Regions from separate parts of the Bradyrhizobium dasycarpum genome, predicted to be linked through region 1. Evidence: riboswitches for the same ligand, from Rfam matches in the RefSeq annotation. Region 1 holds a riboswitch; the other holds the start of a gene.
The links. Region 1 has a riboswitch for S-adenosylmethionine ahead of ACETMP_RS19345 (homoserine O-acetyltransferase). Riboswitches for the same ligand answer to the same signal wherever they lie in the genome.
Positions count from the first base shown of each region.

Region 2: another riboswitch for S-adenosylmethionine. It lies ahead of ACETMP_RS25920 (O-succinylhomoserine sulfhydrylase); the one in region 1 lies ahead of ACETMP_RS19345 (homoserine O-acetyltransferase).

Region 1 covers NZ_CP169574.1:4,011,835-4,022,498, forward strand. The annotation lists gene ACETMP_RS19330 (TIGR02594 family protein) at 1-373, opposite strand, end outside; gene ACETMP_RS19335 (alpha/beta fold hydrolase) at 591-1,454, shown strand; gene metW (methionine biosynthesis protein MetW) at 1,570-2,232, opposite strand; gene ACETMP_RS19345 (homoserine O-acetyltransferase) at 2,235-3,440, opposite strand; SAM riboswitch at 3,531-3,610, opposite strand; gene ACETMP_RS19350 (chorismate mutase) at 3,767-4,615, shown strand; gene hisC (histidinol-phosphate transaminase) at 4,652-5,749, shown strand; gene ACETMP_RS19360 (prephenate/arogenate dehydrogenase family protein) at 5,746-6,681, shown strand; gene ACETMP_RS19365 (DUF2125 domain-containing protein) at 6,797-7,981, opposite strand; gene ACETMP_RS19370 (gamma-glutamylcyclotransferase) at 8,092-8,700, shown strand; gene ACETMP_RS19375 (lysophospholipid acyltransferase family protein) at 8,697-9,470, opposite strand; gene ACETMP_RS19380 (YdcF family protein) at 9,517-10,221, opposite strand; gene ACETMP_RS19385 (cell division protein FtsX) at 10,294-10,664, opposite strand, start outside.
Region 2 covers NZ_CP169574.1:5,434,407-5,445,070, reverse strand. The annotation lists gene ACETMP_RS25935 (hypothetical protein) at 1-951, opposite strand, end outside; gene ACETMP_RS25930 (PAS domain S-box protein) at 1,056-1,472, opposite strand; gene ACETMP_RS25925 (2'-deoxycytidine 5'-triphosphate deaminase) at 1,614-2,750, opposite strand; SAM riboswitch at 2,831-2,910, shown strand; gene ACETMP_RS25920 (O-succinylhomoserine sulfhydrylase) at 2,985-4,172, shown strand; gene ACETMP_RS25915 (SGNH/GDSL hydrolase family protein) at 4,288-5,280, opposite strand; gene ACETMP_RS25910 (SGNH/GDSL hydrolase family protein) at 5,292-6,071, opposite strand; gene ACETMP_RS25905 (OpgC domain-containing protein) at 6,071-7,321, opposite strand; gene apaG (Co2+/Mg2+ efflux protein ApaG) at 7,524-7,916, shown strand; gene ACETMP_RS25895 (Hsp33 family molecular chaperone) at 8,881-9,900, opposite strand; gene argF (ornithine carbamoyltransferase) at 10,137-10,664, opposite strand, start outside.

The DNA.
Region 1 (10,664 bases):
CGGTCGGATTGCCGCCGATGTAGCGGCGCGCCTCGGACACGAGGCCCGAGCCGCCACCGAAGCCGCCGCTGCTCGTGGCAGAATTGGACATGCCGTTGCTGGCCGTGCCGCCATTGGCGTTCGGGTCATAGGCTGCGAAACTGTTGCCGAAGCCACTCGCCTGCAGCTGCGCAGCGCTGCGCTCGAAGCGCGAACTGCGTGCATGGTGGCGGTGATGATGATGTCTGGCGTGGTGCACGTGAGCGTGCCGCTCTGCGCTATGACGATGATGCGGCCGCGCTGAGGCCGGAGAACCGAATGCGGCAAGAGCCGCGGAGAAGATCGCCAGCGCAACAACACAACGCGACAGGCGAGACGCAAACAACTCAAACATTCTTCATCCTTCGTTGACACCCCACTTCCCGCCGGCTCGTGCAAGAGCCGACATCCGTCCGGCCGTTAAGCCGCCCGATGTGGCGAGAAAAAGACGCCGATAACCCGCGAATAGCTGCGATGATTTTGCGCCGACACTGGTCCGATGCTTGCCGCATTGCGGACAACAGCATTAACTGCAATCCTGCAAAGGCGGCTTGAACAGAGGGAAACGGTTAATGCCCCACGCCACGACCAGGGACGACGTCCGCATCTATTTCGAAGAGGCGGGTCAGGGAACGCCAATCATTTTTCTGCACGAGTTCGCGGCCGACTACACCAATTGGGAGCCGCAGATGCGTTACTTCTCGCGCGGCCACCGCTGCATCACCTATTCGGCGCGCGGCTACACGCCGTCGGACGTGCCCGCGGGCGAGGTCTACAGCTACACGCATTTCTACAGCGACGCCCTCGCGGTGCTCGATCATCTCGGAATCGAGCGCGCGCATCTCGTCGGCCTGTCGATGGGTGCCTACTCGTCGCTCCAGATCGGATTGAATGCGCCGCAGCGCGCGCTCTCGATGACGCTGGCCGGCGTCGGCTCGGGCTCGGAGCTGGAGAATTTGGCGGCCTGGCGTCAGCAGTGCCGCGCCAATGCCGAGCAGTTCGAGACGCTGGGCTCCGCCGAGGTCGCCAAAGTCACGCGCGAGGCGCCGAGCCGGATTCCCTTCCTGGTGAAGGATCCGCGCGGCCACGCCGATTTCTACGCCGCGCTGGCGCGTCACGACGCCCAGGGTTCGGCGCGCACGATGCGCGGCTTCCAGGGTGGGCGGCCGTCGATCTACACGATGACCGATGCGATCAGGAAGGCGACGACGCCGGCACTGATTATCTGCGGCGACGAGGACGATCCGTGCGTGGGCCCGAGCCTGTTCCTGAAGAAGCACCTTCCCGCGGCGGGGCTCGCGATGTTTCCGAAGTCCGGCCACGTGCTCAATCTCGAAGAGCCCGCGCTGTTCAATGAAAGCGTCGAGCAGTTCGTGACGCTGGTGGAAGCGGGGCGCTGGCCGGCGCGGGATCCGCGGTCTTTAGCTCCACACTAGCTGTCATTCCGGGATGCGCCGAAGGCGCAGGCCCAGGAATCCATGGGGCCGCAAACTGTGGCGCGATGGATTCCGGGCTCGATGCTTCGCATCGCCCCGCAATGACGGAGAGAGTTCATTTCCCCCCGCCCCTGCTCAGCAAGAACACCGCCTGCTCGCCGAACATGTTCCACACCCACCAGGGCAGGTTCAGCGGCACCGGGCGGCCGTAGAGATCGAGCGCCACCGAGCGCTCCATCTTGACGTTGATCTCGTCGCAGAGCTGCACGAAATCCTTGATGGTGCAGAAATGGATGTTGGCAGTGTCGTACCAGGTCGCCGGCAGGTTCTCGGTGCGCGGCATGTGGCCGCCGACCAGCAGCTGGAGCCGCATCTTCCAGAAGCCGAAATTCGGGAACGAGACGATGGCTCTTCGGCCAATGCGCAGCAGGTTTTCCAGCACCACCCGCGGCTGCCGCGTTGCCTGCAGCGTCTGCGACAGGATCACGTAGTCGAAGGCGTCGTCGGGATAATTGACGAGGTCGGTGTCGGCGTCGCCCTGCACCACCGCGAGGCCCTTGGCGACGCAGCGGTTGACGCCCTCGCGCGACAGCTCGATGCCGCGGCCGTCGATGCCGCGCGTCTCCAGCAGCTGCAGCAGGTCACCCTCGCCGCAGCCGACGTCGAGCACCTTCGAGCCCGGCTTGACCATCTCGGCGACCAGGAGGTGATCGGCGCGAAACTGGCCGGACTGCCTCGCCGCAAGGCCGCCGAGCGGCAGCACTTCCTGTACAGACATCGCTAGCCGTCCTTCCTGCCGGTGAGCCCGCGCGCCTTGCCTGCCGATTGCAGGAAGGCGCGGGAGATGTCGAAGAATTCGGGCACGTCGAGCAGGAAGGCGTCGTGTCCGCGATCGGTCTCGATCTCCGCGAACGACACCCGCGCACTCGAGGCGTTCAGCGCATGCACCAGCGCGCGAGATTCCGAGGTCGGAAACAGCCAGTCGCTGGTGAAGGAGACGACGCAGAAGCGGGTCTTGATGTCGGCGAACGCTTTCGCCAGCACGCCGCCATGGTCGGCGGCGATGTCGAAATAGTCCATCGCGCGCGTCAGATAGAGATAGGAATTGGCATCGAAGCGCTCGACGAAGGAGGAGCCCTGGTAGCGCAGATAGGACTCGACCTGGAAGTCGGCGTCGAACGAGAAGGTCGGCAGCTCGCGATCCTGCATGCGCCGGCCGAACTTGCGATGCAGCGCCGCGTCGGAGAGATAGGTGATGTGCGCCGCCATGCGCGCCACCGCGAGCCCGCGATGCGGATGGATGCCGTGATCGGCATAGCCGCCGCCGTGCCAATCGGGATCGGCCATCACGGCCTGGCGGCCGAGCTCGTGGAAGGCGATGTTCTGCGCCGAGTGCCGCGTCGCGCAGGCGATCGCCAGCGCGGAGAACACGCGGGCAGGATAGGCCGCGGTCCATTGCAGCACCTGCATGCCGCCCATCGAGCCGCCGACCACCGCAAACAATGTGTCGATGCCGAGCCGGTCGATCAGCATGGCCTGTGCGCGCACCATGTCCGGAATCGTGATGACGGGAAAATCGAGCCCCCAGACCTTGCCGGTGGCGGGATTGATCGACGCCGGCCCGGTCGAGCCCATGCAGCCGCCGATCACGTTGGAGCAGATGATGAAGTAGTGCTTGGGATCGATCGGACGGCCGGGGCCGACCAGGGTTTCCCACCAGCCGGGCTTGCCGGTGACGGGATGGACATTGGCGACATGCTGATCGCCGGTCAGGGCATGACAGATCAGGACCGCGTTGGAGCGATCGGCATTGAGCTCGCCATAGGTCTGGTAGGCGATCTGGAACGGGCTGAGATCGACGCCGCAATCGAGCCGCAGCGGCTGCTCGGCGCCGAAATGCGCAACCTGCGAGCTCGGATGATCCACCTCATGCGACCGCTCGTCGGCGCTGATCGCAGGACTCGGTATCGACTTGACGCCACCCATCTGACCATCGACCTCGTTTGCGATCAAACGCTGACCGCCACTTGCATCAGGCCATGAAAAACCCGGCCTGAACGATAGGTTCGGCCGGGATCGGAAGCGTCCCCGGCCTGTTTAGCGAGTTTTTTAACGTGGCTGCAAGCCGGCCGGCTCAAATGACCACGGAACGGGCAAAAGCTACCGTCTTGGGCGGTTTTCGTCAAGTCGCGGCCCGGATCGGCTCAATTCGCCTCTGCCGCGTCGCCCGGGAAGGACGTCATTTCTCTTTGCTTTCGCCGCCTCGACTGCCTAATCAGGGCATCCCCCATCGGAACGATCGACAGTCAGACATGTCCCAACGTCCGCCCGCGCCGCCATCATTGCAGGAATTGCGCAAGGAGATCGATGCGATCGACGAGGCCATGCATCGCCTGCTGATGCAGCGCGGCGACATCATCGACCGCCTGATCCAGGTGAAGCAGACCCAGGAGGTCGGCTCCGCGTTCCGCCCGGCGCGCGAGGCCTCCATGATGCGCGAGATCGTGCAGCGTCATCGCGGCATCCTGCCGCTCGACACGGTCGAGAGCATCTGGCGCGTCATCATCTCGACCTTCACCTATGTGCAGGCGCCGTTCTCCGTGCATGCCGACATCTCGGTGAGCGAGCCGGCGATGCGCGATTCCGCGCGCTTCCATTTCGGTTTCACGGTGCCTTACGTCGCGCATTTCAGCGCGCAGGCCGCGGTCGAGGCGGTGGCGAGATCCAAGGGCGATCTGGCGCTGGTCTCGGCGACGTCGAGCCGCACGCCGTGGTGGCTGGAGCTGGAAGCCGCCGGCGCGCCGAAGATCATCGCGCGGATGCCCTTCGTCGAGCGTGCCGACCATCCGGCGGCGATGCCGGTGTTCGCGGTCTCGCGTGTGCCCGACAGCGCCCTGGTGACGGAGGTCGAGACCTTCAGCGTGCGTGTGTCGGGCTGGAACGCCGAGGTCGCGCGCGCCCTGTCGCCGCTCGCCGAGATCGTGGCGGTGCCCGACACGGCCTTCGACGGCGCGGCGCTGCTGGTCTCGGTTACCGGCGCGACCAGCATCGACAAGATCAGGGCTGCCCTGATCGAGGCGGGGGCCTCGGTGCGCTCCGTGGCCCTCGTCGGCAGCCACGCAACGCGCTATACGGTGCCCCCGACCGGGGCGAAATCGTAAACCACGCGCCACGCCCTGCCATTTTCGGAGTTCAAGATGTCCCGCCCCGTGCCGAATCCCGGCATTCTCGATATTGCGCCCTATACGCCCGGCAAGAGCCCGGTCGCCGAACCGGGCCGCAAGGTGTTCAAGCTCTCGGCCAACGAGACGCCGTTCGGGCCCTCGCCCAAGGCGATCGAGGCGTTCAAGCGCGTGGCGGACCACCTGGAAGACTACCCGGAAGGCACCTCGCGCGTGCTGCGCGAGGCGATCGGCCGCTCCTTCGGGCTCGACCCCAACCGCATCATCTGCGGCGCCGGCTCGGACGAGATCCTCAATCTGCTCGCCCACACCTATCTGAGCCACGGCGACGAGGCGATCTCCACCACGCACGGCTTCCTGGTCTACCCGATCGCGACCATGGCGGTCGGCGCCAAGAACGTCATCGCGCAGGAGAAGGATCTCACCTGCGACGTCGATGCCATCCTCAAGGCGGTGACGCCGAAGACCAAGCTGGTCTGGCTCGCCAACCCCAACAATCCGACCGGCACTTACATCCCGTTCGACGAGGTCAAGCGGCTGCGCGCCGGGCTGCCGTCGCACGTGCTGCTGGTACTGGATGCCGCCTATTGCGACTATGTCTCGCGCAACGACTACGAGATGGGGATCGAGCTCGTCGCCACCACCGAGAACACGGTGGTGACGCACACCTTCTCCAAGATCCACGGTCTCGCCGCGCTGCGCATCGGCTGGATGTTCGGCCCCGAGCACATCATCGACGCCGTCAACCGCATCCGCGGTCCCTTCAACGTGTCGACGCCGGCGATGTATGCCGCGGTCGCCGCGATCGAGGACACCGCGCACCAGGCGATGTCGAAGCAGTTCACCGAGACCTGGCGCAACTGGCTGACCGAGGAGATCGGCAAGCTCGGATTGAAGGTGACGCCGAGCGTCGCCAATTTCGTGCTGATCCATTTCCCGACCGACAAGGGCAGGACCGCCGACGACGCCGACGCCTTCCTCACCAGGCGCGGCCTCGTGCTGCGCGGCCTGAAGAACTACGGCCTGCCGCATTCGCTGCGCATGACCATCGGCACCGAGGAGGCCAACCGCCTCGTGGTCGACGGCTTGCGCGACTTCATGGCCGGCAAATGAGCGAGCAGGCGCACTTCCAGCGCGTGGCGCTGATCGGCTTCGGCCTGATCGGCGGCTCGATCGCGCGCGCTGCGAAGCTCCAGGGCCTGGCTGGCGAGATCGTCACCACCGCGCGCTCGGAGAAGACGCGCGCGCGGGTGATGGAGCTCGGTATCGTCGACAAGGTGGTGGCGACCAATGCGGAAGCGGTGAAGGATGCCGATCTCGTCATCCTCTGCATTCCCGTCGGCGCCTGCGGGCCGGTGGCGCAGGAGATTGCCGCGCATCTGAAGCCGGGCGCTGTTGTCTCCGACGTCGGCTCGGTCAAGGGCGCGATCGTCAGGGACATGGCGCCGCATCTGCCGAAGACCGTTCATTTCGTGCCGGCGCACCCGGTGGCGGGCACCGAGCATTCGGGGCCGGATTCAGGCTTCGCCGAGCTCTTCATCAACCGCTGGTGCATCCTGACCCCGCCCGAAGGCGTCGATGCCGCGGCGACCGATCGCCTGCGGGCGTTCTGGGCGGCGATGGGTGCCAAGGTCGAGGTGATGACGCCGGACCATCACGATCTCGTGCTCGCCATCACCAGCCATCTGCCGCATCTGATCGCCTACACCATCGTCGGCACCGCCGACGAGCTGGCGCAGGTGACGGAATCGGAGGTCATCAAGTTTTCCGCCGGCGGCTTCCGCGATTTCACCCGCATCGCGGCCTCCGATCCGACGATGTGGCGCGACGTCTTCCTCGCCAACAAGGAGGCCGTGCTGGAGATGCTCGGCACCTTCACCGAGGATCTCGCCAAGCTCACGCGCGCGATCCGTCGCGGCGACGGCGAGGCGCTGTTCGACCACTTCACCCGCACCCGCGCCATCCGCCGCGGCATCGTCGAGATCGGCCAGGACTCGGCCGCGCCGGATTTCGGCCGGCCGCTGGCGGCGCTGAAGAAGCCGTAGAGGCGCCTCCTCATCTTCCGTCATTCCGGGGCGACGCGCAGCGTCGAACCCGGAATCCCGAAATTGATGCGCGAGATTCCGGGTTCACGCTACGCGTGCCCCGGAATGACGCAAGTCAATACAGTGGCGGGATCTGGCCGACCTTGACCGGGCCGAGCAGCACGGCGCCGTCGACGAATTTCAGCGGGAAGCTGCGCGCCTTCCTGCCTTCGAGCGTGCTCTCGCTACCGATCGAGTTGATGCCGGCGGCGACACCGGCATTGGCGTTCTGCTTGATGACCTTGCCGAGGCCTGGAACGGCGCGATCGAGCGCGCCGAACAGATTGGTGAGGTCCTGCGACTTCACGCCGGGCGCGACGCGGTCGAGCGTTGCCTGCGGCACGCCCTCCTCCAGCATCTTCTCGATTCCCAGCGCGGGGATCACGCGTTCGAGGCCGGTCACCGTCATCTGCAATTCGCCGTCGAGCCGGCCGCTCGCCGAAAGGCCGAGCGTGCCGGCCGCAATCGCGATCATCTCGCCCTGCTGGATCCGCGACTGCACGATCTCGATGTGACCGCCGGCGGCCTGGATCTCGCGGAAGCGCTGCGGCCACGGCTTTGGCGTGAGGTCGGAGAGGCCGGTGACCTTGGCGCGCGTGTCTGCCTCGAACGGCTCGGCGAGCAGGGGATGAACGCCCTGGATGCTGCCCTGCGCGACATGGACCACGGTCTCGATCACGGGGTGATCGGACGGTGATCCATCCGCGAGTCGGCCGTGCAGCTCGACCTGCTTGGCGCGCGCAAGCGGCACCTGCACGCTGCCGTCGACACGGTTGAGGGCGGGGTCGTCGAACACGATGGAGGCGCGATCCGGCACGGCAGGCAGACCGGCCACGCTGGCGCGGCCCTTGCTCCAGTTCACCACGAAGGTGTTTTGCGTGATGCCGTCGGTCAGCGTCGCAGGCGCGGAGAACTCGGCGATGACGCGCTTGGGATCATAGACCTGGGCGACGACCAGGATGTTGTCGAGCTTCGCCGTGAACGGCGTCCTGCTTGCGTTCTGCGACACCAGGGCGACGCTGGCGCCGGAACACTGGACCTCGAAGCGGAACGGGAAGCCCGCGATCGAGCGCTTGGCGCAATCATAGATGCGGCCGGACTTTGCCTCCTGCGCCCGCCAGGCGTCTGCGGCCGTTTCGGCCTGCGAGGCCGCATAGAACCAGAAGCAGCTCCACGCGACGGCGAGGATCACGACGAGAATGGGGGCGACGAAAAGGCCCCAACGGGAGCGGCGGCCTGCGGCAACGGTCATATTGGACATGCGGCGACCCTTTGATCCCAGATTCAGGCAAATGTAAGCGTGGTGCGGCTGCGGCGAAAGGCGGAGAATTCGCTTCGCTTGGGACCTTCATTCTGGTAGCCGTGCCCGAAATGTCGGAAATCACCCTCCCCTCCGTCACCACCGCCAAAGGCGACCTCTGGGTGTTCGGCTACGGTTCGCTGATGTGGCGGCCGGGCTTCGACTTCGAGGAGCGCGTCCCGGCGCGGCTGGTCGGCGAGCATCGCGCGCTCTGCGTCTATTCCTTCGTGCATCGCGGGACGCCGGAGAAGCCGGGCCTGGTGCTCGGGCTCGATCGCGGCGGCGCCTGCCGCGGCATCGCCTTCCGCGTCGCTGAAAGGAATCGCACCGAGGTCGTCGCTTACTTGCGCGCGCGCGAGCAGGTCACCTCGGTCTATCGCGAGGTGATGCGCTCGGTGTGGCTGGAGAACGACGCGCGCCAGCGCGTCTCCGCGCTCACCTATGTCGTCGACCGCGGCCATGCGCAATATGCCGGCCGCCTCTCGCTCGCCGAGCAGCACCGCCATGTCCTCCAGGGCCATGGCCAGTCGGGCGCCAACCGCGACTATGTGACCGCGACGGTGAAGGCGATCGAAGCCGAAGGCTTTCGCGACACGCAGCTGCACCAGCTTGCATTGATGCTGCATGGCGATGCGCATTCCCTGCACGCGGGTCAAAACGAAGACCGCGAAAGCCGCTAGCCCTCTGCCGGCCTGTAGCTCGGCGCCGAGCCGATCAATTGCTCCTGCTCTTTCCGGCCTGCTTCGACGAGGCGGCCGGTCGCATCCTCGATGGCCGTCTGCACGCGGGAGAGAAACTCGTCTTTCGGCAGGCCCGGCGGCAACGGATCGAGGAACTCCACCACGAGCGTGCCGGGATAGCGCAGGAAGGTGCGGCGGGGCCAGAACAGGCCGGAGTTGAGCGCGACCGGCAGGCACGGCACGCCGCAGGACGAATAGATCTGCGCAAAGCCGGTCTTGTAATCCGGCGGCGCGCCGGGCGCGCGGCGCGTGCCTTCCGGAAAGATCACGAGTTGCCGGCCGCTGCGCACCGCCTCGCGCGCCCGCCGGGTCATGTCCAGGAGCGCCTTCACGCCGGCATTGCGATCAATCGCGATCATGCCGGTCTTGACCAGGAACTGACCGAACACCGGAATCTGCATCAGCTGACGCTTGAGGATGAAGATCGGGCGGTCGAAGAAGCCGGGCAGCACGAAGGTCTCCCAGAACGACTGGTGCTTCGCCACGATCACCAACGGCCCCTGCGGGATCTTCTCCGTCCCCCGGAATTCCACCTTGATGTTGCAGACCACCCGCATCAGGACCAGCGTCGCCTTCGCCCACCATTCGGCGACCGTCAGCATGGCGCGTGGCGGCAATGCGAAGGTCGGCAGCGCCACGATCGCAAGGCATACCAGCACGGCGTAGAACAGCACGTTGAACACGAGCGAGCGCAGGAAAATCAGGAACATCGATGGTCCATCAATTTGCCGGTCAACTGGCGTCTCAATTGGCACGTCAATTGGCTTGGGCGGTGGCGGGCCGCTTTGGCTGCCGACCTGCAGGCTGCTCCGATATCTCGGGCGAAAGGTCAATCCCGAAATCCTCCAGCCGCACCCTGAGCTCGGCCGCGAGGTACTTGACATATTCCGACAGCAGCAGCCGCAAGGTGGACGCCGAGGTCCACCACGGTTCCTCGCGCCATTTGTCGCCGACCACCGCGAACGGGATCAGCGCCGTCTCCGGCATCGCATGCGAGAATTCCACCAGCGCGCGCGGCATGTGGTAGTTCGAAGTGACCACGATCAGCGACTTGAAGCGGCGCCCTTCGGCCCAGCGCCGCGCCTCCGCCGCGTTGCCGCGGGTCGAGAGCGCGGTGCGGTCGAGATCGACGCAACAGGTCATGAAGGACTGGTTCTCCGGCAACGTCCTGGAGATGTCGTTCGCCGTCGAGGTCGGGTGCACGCCGGAGATCAATAGTCGCCTGCCGTAACCAGCGGCGAGCAGCGCCATCGCATCCGAGACCCGTGAGGAGCCGCCGGTCAGGACCACGATGCCGTCAGCCTTGCGGCTCGGTGCGATCTCGGCGCCGCGCAATTGCGACAGGAACGCGACGAAGCCCGCCGCGGCGCCGACGAAGGCCAGCGCAATCGCCGACACGATTGCCGCGCGCAGCCAGCCGCGCGGCAGTTTCGGCGATCGATCGTCGGTCGGCGAGGTCATGCGATGTCGGTGATCCCTTCCCTGACTGATTTTAGGATGTTTTGAGGCGAAGTGGAGTCCGGTATCTCAACCCTAGTCGACGTCGTTCAAGGTCGCGAACAGCGTCTGGCGCGAGGCCACCGCGGTGATGGCGCCGATCAGCACGGCCTGGACCGCAAGCACGATGTAGCCGGATGGCCGCAGCGAGAAGGTGCCGAGCAGCGCGGCGAACTGGTCGCCGACGGGGGTACCGGAAAACCAGCCGGCGATCGACTCGGAGAAGCCGAACACCAGCATGGCGGCGCCGCCGCCGATCACCCCGCCCTCGAGGCCGAGCCTGAGGAAATGACGCAGGAAGTGATTGGCGATGTAGCGGTCGCCGGCGCCGACGAAGTGCAGCACCTCGACGATCGGGCGGTTCGCCGCCATGGCGCCGCGGGTCGCGAACGAGACGGAGATGATCG
Region 2 (10,664 bases), 1.4 Mb from region 1:
CTCCAGCACCTTGGCGCAAGCCGGGTGATAGTCAGCGACGTCGTCCATCAGCTTCCACGTCTGCTGGCGGACCTCGAAGGCACCTTCGGATCGTGCGGTCTCGACCGCATCATCCTGCGCGGCAAGCAGCGCGTTCAGGAACGCGACGAATTCGCTTGCCCCGCCGCGGCTCATCGCCAGCGCGGCCGCGACGTCGTCGAAATATTGCATCCCGATCAGCTTGCCGGTGAGGCGCAGCAGATAGCCGGCGTCTTCAGGACCGAACAGCTGCACCATGACGGGCGCGGCGGTGCGCACATATTCCATCGCGTAATTGCGATAGGCTTTTTCCAGACGCGGTTTCGGCCAGCTCGCCACGGGAAGCGCCGGCGCGGTCTTCGCATCGAACAGCGGCGCCTCGAGGTGGCGCGCGAACACCAGCCGCTGGTCCGGCTCGAGCGGATGATCGTATTGGTGATAGTAGCCTTCCAGCCCATCCTGGCCGTCGACGCTCTGCTTGGTGCAGACGAAGCCGAGCCTGAGATCGCCGAGGGCTGCGCCATTGTTGGCGTGCCAGCCGCGCAGCATCGCGCGCGAGACCTCGCCCGGCACGCCGCAGATCGCTGTGCCCTTCCAGATCCAGCGCGGCGGCGGATAGCGGATCCAGGCCTTGGCGTCGCTCTCGTACATGTACTCGACATGCACGCCGCCGATCCAGTTGGAGAGGTAGTGATATTGCGCGGCCGCCACCGCCGGCGGCAGATGATCGATCCCGAGCTTCGCGAGGCCCGGCAGGAAGCGCTCCTGCTGCTGGCGGCGAAACACGCGGAAGACGAACTCGGCGGCGTCAGCGGTGCCGCGCCGCGTCACGACGGTGAGGATGAGTCCGGTGAAAAAAGCGTGATAGAGGTCGGCGACCGCGCGCCAGCGCTTCCATTGGGCTTCCTGCGCGGCGTCCAAAGCGGCGGCCATGTTCGCTCCCGATCGTTGTTTCGATCGAGTGTGTCACTGCACCCCGCGGCAGGCAACATCACGCCCGTGCAGGGCGCCCTGCGCGATGACCCGTCAATTCCGCATCACGAAGTTTGCGGCGGCGCCTTGGCCGCGCGCTCACGCTCGACCCGCTCGGTGACATCGCGCGCCATCGCCACGGATCCGAGGACGTTGCCGGCGGAATCCCGCACCAGGGCGAACGTCATCTCGATGTAGAGCTTGCGTCCGCTCTTGTGCAGCGCGCGGGTCAGCGTCGGCTTGCCCGCAAGCTTCATGCTGCCGCTGGCGAGCGCGGCCTCAAAGCCCTTCCAGTGCGCGGCGCGCAGATGCTCGGGAATGATCAGGTCGAGATTCTGGCCGAGCGCTTCCGCAGCGGAGAAGCCGAACAGGGCCGCCGCGGCACCGTTCCAGCGCATGATCGTTCCCGAGCGATCCGAATAGATCAGCGCATCCGCGACGCCTTCGGCGATCCTTGCATCGAGTTCGGATGGATTGGTCATATGCTCACCTCGTAGCCCGGACAAAGCCACCGGGTCGGCGCCGGAGCGCCGCCCGATGACAGGCTCCGCGTAATCCGGGATCGTGCCACAAGTGAGACTGCCCCGGATTTCGCTTCGCTCCATCCGGGCTACAGGATCGGGCTACACCCGAAAATGCTTCGATAGTTTGAGGCCCTGGGCCTGGTAGTTGGAACCGATACGCTGGCCGTACATCGCATCAGGGCGGGCCAGCATCTTCTCGTAGACGAGACGGCCGACGATCTGGCCGTGCTCGAGGATGAACGGCACTTCGCGCGAGCGCACCTCCAGCACGGCGCGCGCGCCCTGTCCGCCGGCGCCGGCATAGCCGAAGCCGGGATCGAAGAATCCGGCATAGTGCACGCGGAACTCGCCGACCAGGGGATCGAACGGCACCATCTCCGCGGCGTAGTCGGGCGGCACCTGCACGGCTTCCTTCGAGGCGAGGATGTAGAACTCGCCGGGATCGAGGATCAGGCTGCCGTCCGGACGGGCCGACATCGGCTCCCAGAAATCCTCCACCGCGTAGCCGGAGCGGCGATCGACGTCGACGACGCCGGTGTGACGCTTGGCGCGATAACCGACGAAGCCGCCCGCTTTCTCGCCGGAGAGATCGACGGAGACGGCGACGCCGCCCGACAGATCGGCATCGTCGACATCGACCAGACGCTCGGCGGCGTGCAAGCCGTCGAGTTCGTCGGCGTTGAGGATGGCATCGCCGGTGCGGAAGCGCACCTGGCTGAGGCGCGAGCCTTCGCGCACCAGCACCGGAAAGGTCTTCGGGCTGATCTCGGCATAGAGCGGGCCGTGATAGCCGGCGCCGATCATGTCGAAGCGGCGGGTGCCGTCGGCGATCACGCGGGTGAAGACGTCGAGCCGGCCGGTGGAGCTCTTGGGGTTGGCGGCCGCGACGATCTCCGGCGGCAGCGCCAGGCTTTCCAGCAGCGGCACGATGTAGACGCAGTTGGTCTCCAGCACGGCGCCGTCGGCGAGGCTGAACTCGTGCAGCTTCAATTCGTCGATGCGCTCGGCGACGGTGGCGCCGGGACCGGGCAGGAAGCTGGCGCGGACGCGATAGGCGATGTCGCCGAGACGCAGATCGAGGCTGGCCGGCTGGATCTGGCTCTCGACGAAGTCGTAGGCGGGCCGGATGAGCCCCGCCTCCGCCATCGCCGCGATCATGCGGTCGGGCAGGATACCATTGGCGTCGGGCGCGACCGTGAACGTCAACCGGGGGTCCTCATCAGGGCTCAAATGCATCCGGACACGCCGGAAATACAGGTCTTTTACGGCTATCCGATGGACGCCTTGACGGAAAGGGCATTGCCGAATATGAGCATCACTTATCCCGTGGTGATTTGAGCCGGCCGGCTTGCAGCCACGTTAAATAAGTCGCTAAACAGGCCGGGGACCTCTGTGATCCCGGCCCGTGGAGATATCCAGGCCGGTTTTTTTGTGACCGTTTTCGCGTTCACGGTCATGTCGGAGGGTCCTATGTCGAAGTCGCCTGCTGCTTACCGCCCCGAAACCCGCCTGGTCCATTCCGGCACCCTGCGCTCGCAATATGGCGAGACCTCGGAGGCGCTGTTCCTGACCCAGGGCTATGTCTACGACACCGCCGAGCAATGCGAGGCGCGGTTCAAGGGCGAGGACCCCGGCTTCATCTATTCGCGCTATTCCAATCCCACCATCGCGATGTTCGAGCGCCGCATGATCGAGCTCGAGGGCGCCGAGGCCGCCCGCTCGGCGGCGACCGGAATGGCCGCGGTGACGACCGCGATCCTGGCGCCGCTGAGGGCCGGCGATCACGTCGTGGCCTCCCGCGCACTGTTCGGCTCGTGCCTCTACGTCGTGCAGGACCTGTTGCCGCGCTACGGCATCGAGACCACGCTGGTCGACGGCCTCGACCTCGACCAATGGCAGCGCGCGCTGCGGCCCAACACCAAGACGTTCTTCCTGGAGAGCCCGACCAATCCGACGCTGGACGTGCTCGACATTCCCGGGATCGCCGAGATCGCGCACAAGGGCGGCGCGCGGCTCGTCGTCGACAACGTGTTCGCAACCCCGATCTGGCAGAGCCCGCTCGCGCTCGGGGCCGACGTCGTGGTCTATTCCGCGACCAAGCACATCGACGGCCAGGGCCGCTGCCTCGGCGGCATCATCCTGTCCTCGGAAGCCTTCATCGCCGAGCACATCCACAATTTCATGCGCCAGACCGGGCCGTCGATCTCGCCGTTCAACGCCTGGGTCCTACTCAAGGGCCTGGAGACGCTCGGCGTGCGTGTGCGCGCGCAGACCGAGACCGCGGCGCGCATCGCCGAGGTGCTGGCGAGCCACCCGAAGATCTCGCGGCTGGTCTATCCCGGCCGCGCCGATCATCCGCAGGCCGCATTGGTGAAAAAGCAGATGCGTGGCGGCTCGACGCTGGTCGGCTTCGAGGTCAAGGGCGGCAAGGCGGCCGCGTTCCGCGTGCTCAACGCGCTGAAGCTGGCGAGGATCTCGAACAATCTCGGCGACGCCAAGAGCCTCGTCACGCATCCGGCCACCACGACGCATCAGCGCCTGAAGCCGGAAGACCGCGCCGCGCTCGGCATCGGCGAAGGCTTCATCCGCTTCTCGGCGGGGCTCGAGCATGCCGACGATCTGATCGAGGACCTGACGGCGGCGCTGGAGCAGGCGTGAAGCGAAGCGAGGTCTCGTAGGGTGGATTGGCCGAAGGCGCAATCCACCTCTTCTGCATCCGCGGAGATAGACCGTGGTGGGTTACGGCTTCGCCTAACCCACCCTACGCACCCTCTTACATCGGCCGATACGTCCGCACGTCAGCGGGCACGTTGACGCCGAGCTTGATCTGGCCGACCGAGCGGATGATGTCGTCGCCGAGCAGCTGGGCGAAGCAGGCATAGCCCCAATCGTTCATGTGCAGGCCGTCGGCGATCACGAAGCCCTCGACCGGAATGGCCTGCTTCTCGTGCCAGTCACGCATCACCTCGAAGCGCGGGAAGATTCCGACGTGACGGAGCTCGGCGACCTTGCTGAGCAGCTTCACCATCTTGCCGGCGCTCTCGGCGCGCTGGTTGACGGCCGGCGAATATTGCGGATCGACCAGCACGATGTCGGCGCCGCCCGCGGCCTGGATGCGGCTGATGCCGTCCTCCACCATCTTGGCGGTTTCGCCGGGATCGAGATTGCGCAGCACGGCGTTGGTGCCGACCTGCCAGATCACGAGATCCGGATGCATGTCGATCACCTGCGTCTGAAGGCGCTTCATCATCTCAGGCGCGTCCTCGCCGCCGACACCGGCATTGATGACGCTGATGTCGGCGGTCGGATAGTGCCGGCGCAGCTGCGCGGCGAGACGATTCGGGTAATTGAACTCCGGCGAGCTCGCGCCGAACCCTTGAGTCGAGGACGAGCCGAACGCGACGATGACGACGGGCAGCCCGGCGACGAGCTTGCCCGCGACGTGCGGCAGCGAGCCCATCGCCTTCGAGCCGCCCTTCGGCGGCTGGCACGGCACGCGGTTGAAGATGTCGCTGGCGGATTTGGCGGCCTGCTTCACCTTGTCGATGGCGCGCGCCGTGATGCCGCGCTGCTCGGGCGAGGTCGCGGCGACGGCGGTCTGGGACGGCGAGGCGGGCGCGGGATCAGCCGAGTGTGCGGGGGCGGGTGTCGCCTGCATGGCCGGCGTCTGGGCCTGCAATTGCGAGGCCGGCATCAGCGACAGCAGCACTGCGGCTGCAGGCGCGGCCAGCCATGCCGTCAGGCAAAAAGGGCGGAGAGAACTCATTAACGCTAACCTCAATTTTGCTGCTGGGCCGGCTCCCGACGGGCTGCGTCGATCACGAACTGTGCCAACGCCCGGCCAAGGCAATCATGGACCTGCTTCGCCAGCTCGGGCCCGCGGGACGGGCTGAACAGGTCGAACTGACCCTGGTCATTCCACTGCCGCATGATCGCGAAGCGATCGAACAGCGGAATGTCGTGCTCCTGCGCCACCACCCGCATGTTGTCGAGATAAGGCGGCGCCGAGATCATGGTCTCCGTACGCGGGCTGTATTGCAAGTTCATCAAGACGACGTCAGCCCCTGCATTTTGCAGCGCAACAACCCCCTCGGTCACCGCGCTACGAAATTCGTCGGGATCGATGGATCGGATAGCATCCACGGTCCCGGTCTGCCAGATCACCAAAGTAGGCGCTTTTGCTTCCATCAGCTTAACGAACGTGGACGCGGTCTCCTCTGCCGTCTTCTTGCTCTGTATTTCTACGGAGACGTGCACCACCTCGGACGCCGGCAGCTTCTCCTTGAGGATCGCCTCCATTCGCGCCGGATAGGAGCTGCTCTCCGAGGATGGAATCGTGGTCGAGCGGCTGCCGATGACCAGGATGTCGAGCGGCTTGCCGGCCTGGAGCGCATCGGCGACCTTTGTCAGCCGGCTTTCGCTGGTGAGCAGATAGGACGGCAGTTCACAGGCTGCGGGCGCATTGGGGGCGGCAGGCGCAGCATCGCCCGCGCGCGCCACGGGCGCGGCGAGGCTACCGCATAGCAGGATCAGGCTCAGGAGAACCTTCGCCTTCATCAGCCCCCTCCCGCCAGATCGGCGTTGCCGACGGCGTTCTTGGTCTTCGTACCGCTCTTGTCAGCCACGCGCTTGTACCACGAAATCACCCAGGCTACGCCCCACATGATCAGCACCCCGGAGAGACTAATTAGCGCATGCATGGCCGCGCCGCCGGAGACTTCGGCGAGGATGAAATGGCCGGCAAAGGCCAGGAAGACGCCGAGGCAGAAGATCTCGAGGGAATGCTGCCCGCATAGAATCAATGGTCGCAGCCAGCGCGATTTCAAGCCCGGCCAATCCCGGGGCAGGAAGCGCACGGTGAGCGCCGCCAGCGCCAGGAAATGCGTGAAGCGCAGCACGTCCAGATCGGTCTTGTTGATCGGATACATCCATTGCTCGACCAGCTTCGGCATGAACTGGGAGAGCTGCGGCACATACCAGGTCAGCGTCACGTAGAACGACGCGATGAGATAGGCGATCGCCAGCCACATCGTGACGCGTGATGACAGAATGCGCGACATGCGGCGCGCCCCTCCGAGCGCGCACCAGGCACCGAACACGAACAGCAATTGCCAGGCGAAGGGGTTGAAGGCCCAGAAGCCGTTCGGATACGCCGACAGATACAGATCATACTCCCAGGTCACCGCGTAGAGCACGACCGAGAGGGCGAGCGTGACGTCGGGCCGCCATTTCATCGACCACAGGATCAAAGGCAGCGCCAGCATCAGCACGATATAGAGCGGCAGCACGTCCATGTTGACGGGGCGGAAGCGAAGCAGCAGCGCCTGCACGATGGTGACGTCGGGCTGCTTGAGGAAATCCATGATGCCCATCTCTTCGGTGTAGAGCGGGTTCTCGAAGCTGGTCGCGACGTAGGAGATCTCGGCAAGGAAGATCGTGAACAGGAAGACGTGGGCGACGTAGATCTGCCAGACCCGGCGCAGGATGCGCGCGGTGGCGATGACGACGCCGCTCTCCAGCATCGCCCTGCCGTAGACGAAGGCGGCGGTGTAGCCGGAGATGAAGATGAAGATCTCGGTGGCGTCGCTGAAGCCGTAATTGCGGATCGTGAACCAGGTCAACACACTGGGCGGCAGATGGTCGATGAAGATCAGCCACAACGCGAGCCCGCGGAACAGGTCGAGCCGGAGTTCGCGCTCGCCGATGGCGGGCAGCGTGATGGCCGGCGCCCTCGCGCGCGGCTTCGCCCCCTCAGATGCGGCAGTTCCCGTGATCGTCGATCCCGTCACTTGGTCGGCAATGGTCATCGGGGCGCAAAAACCTTCCGCAAATCGCGGCGTGTGTAAGGAGTGTACCGGTCCGGTCGTTACCCCGCAAAGCGGCCGGGTGCCATGGGGTTTTCCGGTGCCTTCCCTGGGGTGTCATTCCCTTCGAATTCTGGCGGGACGATGTCGCCAAAGCCGTCCAGGGCGTTTGGTTCCGGAGCCGGATTTCGCTATGGTAGCAGCCATGTACCGCGCCGTGACCCGCCAAATCGAAGTGACCGTCGAGCCGAACTTTGTTCCGGAGCAGTCGTCGGCCGACCGCTCCCGCTACTTCTGGTCCTACACCATCGTGATCACCAATTCGGGCGAGGAGACCGTGCAGCTCAAGACGCGGCACTGGATCATCACCGACGCCTCCGGCCGCCAGCAGGAGGTGAAGGGCGAGGGCGTGGTCGGCGAGCAGCCGATCCTGGCCCCCGGCGAGCGCTTCGAATACACCTCAGGCGTCCCGCTCTCGACCGCCTCCGGCTTCATGACCGGCCGCTACCAGATGGTCAGCGAAAGCGGCGAGCGCTTCGAGATCGACGTGCCGGCGTTCTCGCTGGACAGCCCGGACAGCAAGCGGGTGTTGAATTAGGAGCCGGTCGTGTCCCGGACAAGCCGCAACGCGCGAGCGTTGCGGCGCAGTCAAGTAGGATGGGTAGAGCGCAGCGAAACCCATCACGCATCTGCTCGCGGAAGGGCGATGGGTTTCGCTGCGCTCTACCCATCCTACGAGATCGAGCTTATGGCGGGCAGCTCAGCTTGCAGACACGCCTTCTTGTTCTCGCGGCTGAATTCGCCCGAGCTTTGCTTGCGTCTCCACCCTCAAATCCAAGAGGGCGCAGGGAAGGCCGGGTGCTGACAACGCACCCGCGGTCCGCTGCGCGAAAATGCACACGCAGGAAGAACCGCACAGCAGCATACAGGTGGTGCCGATCACTCGGCCTTCCCTGCGCGGTGGTCGGACGGCTTATGCCGTGCTCTCCCGGGAGCCGAACTTTCCTTCTGGCCTCCCTCGCCGTTCGAATTGACGATGCCGTCCGCCCGGTCGGGCTCGCGCACATCTTCGAAAAGCTTGACCGTAGCAACGACGGCCAGGACCACACGGTTTTGCCGTACGCACGGCCCGCCCTTTCGCCGCAGTATTTCCAGCCCTGTCGACGGAGCCGGAAACTTACAGGCGAGACGAAGCCTAGCAGCGCCGTTCGTCTGCACGCGGCCACGGGCTCACAGGGACGACCCGCCCTGCCCGCACCTCTCGTGCCGACGCTGCCGCGTCCACCGCAAGCCCGGCTCGCGATCAAGACGACCTCGAGATCGCCCCTCCTGGTTGAGCCGGGATGGGCGACACATACGTCAAAACCGAATTTCGGTAAAGTGGAATATTTTCGCGCGGGTGGATTGACAGCAGGCGACACAGCAAGGGGCGGTAGGGTGGGTTAGCCGAAGGCGTAACCCACCCTTGTCTGCATCCGGAGGAGCAGAAGAGATGGGTTTACGCCGAGCGGATGCGCACATCCGCGCGGCTAACCCACCCTAGGAGAGCTGCGAGAGCTCGCTCACGCGTCTTCCACGCCCGCCTCGTGCGGCGTGAACTGGTAGACCGACGAGCAGAACTCGCAGGTCACGACCACCTTGTCGTCCTTGACCATCGCGGCGCGGTCGTCGGGCGAGAAGCTTTTGAGCATCGCGGCGACCGCATCGCGCGAGCAGGAGCACCGCGCCTTAAGAACCAGCGGATTGAACACGCGCACGCCGCGCTCATGGAACAGGCGGAACAGCAGCCGCTCGCCGGACAGCTCGGGATCGATCAGCTCGACGTCCTCGACCGTCTCGATCAGCGAACGTGCCTCGACCCAGGCATCGTCCTCGGTGACGGCATGCACCTCGACGCCGTCGGGGGCATCCCCAGGATGCAAGTCCGCCTGCCGCGCGCGCTCAGGCGCCTTCGGCAGAAACTGCATGAGCATGCCGCCGGCGCGCCAGCGATGCTTGCCGCCGTCGCTGGAGCGCCATTCCTCGCCGACCGCGAGACGCACCTTGGTCGGGATCTGCTCGGAGCGCAGGAAATATTCGTGGGCGGCGTCTTCCAGGCTGCCGCCGTCGAGCGCGACCAGGCCCTGGTAGCGGCTCATGTCGGGGCCCTGGTCGATGGTCATGGCGAGATGACCGCGGCCGAGCAGCGCGCCGGAACGCATGCCGGATTCCCGGGCCTCGCCGAGACGCGCGGCATCGAAGCGGGCATAGGCGCGCAGGCGATCCGGCGCCTGGTAGTCCACCACCAGGAACGACACCGGACCGTCGGTCTGGGCCTGGAGGATGAAGCGCCCTTCGAATTTCAGCGCCGAACCGAGCAGCGTCGTCAGCACGATGGCCTCGCCGAGCAGCTTGCCGACGGGCGCGGGATAGTCGTGCTTGGTCAGGATGTCGTCGAGCGCCGGGCCAAGCCGCACCAGGCGCCCGCGCACGTCGAGCGCATCGACCTCGTAGGGCAGCACGGCGTCATCGATCGGAACTGCGGATGGCGCGCGAACCGGGCCTTCGGACCCGGTCTTCATGTCAGGAGATTGGGAAACCATGGCGCTCTATCTGGGGTCGGAGGTGGGAAATGGAAGGGGCGCCCCAGGGCGCGCAACGCGCGAGCCCGGGACCCATAACCACAGGACCACGTCATCCTGCGAGGTGGCAACTCCCAGTCCTCGCCAACCACGGCCTGTGGTTATGGGTCCCGGATCGGTGCGCCGCTGCACGGCGCTTGTCCGGGACGACAGTGGTGAATGCGGCGGCCACCGCAGCCACTGCTTTTTCGCCCGGGCTACTTCACCGCATCGAAGCACCAGGCCAAGATCCCCTTCTGCGCGTGCAGGCGGTTTTCGGCCTCGTCGAACACGACCGATTGCGGCCCGTCGATTACTTCATCAGTGACCTCCTCGCCGCGATGGGCGGGCAGGCAATGCATGAAGAGCGCGTCTCGCTTGGCGAGCGACATCAGCTTGCCGTTGACCTGGTAGGGCTTGAGCACGTTGTGGCGATGCTCGCCTTCCTTGTCGCCCATCGACACCCAGGTGTCGGTGACGACGCAATCGGCGCCGCGCACGGCGGCTTCCGGATCGGTGCCGAGCACGATCGGCGCGCCGGTCGCCTTGATCCAGTCGCGCATAGCCTTTTTCGGCGCGAGCTCCGGAGGGGTGGCGACGTTGAGCTGGAATTTGAAGCGCTCGGCGGCGTGCGCCCAGGACGCCAGAACGTTGTTGTCGTCACCGGTCCAGGCCACCGTCTTGCCCTCGATCGGGCCGCGATGCTCCTCGTAGGTCATGAGGTCGGCCATCACCTGGCAGGGATG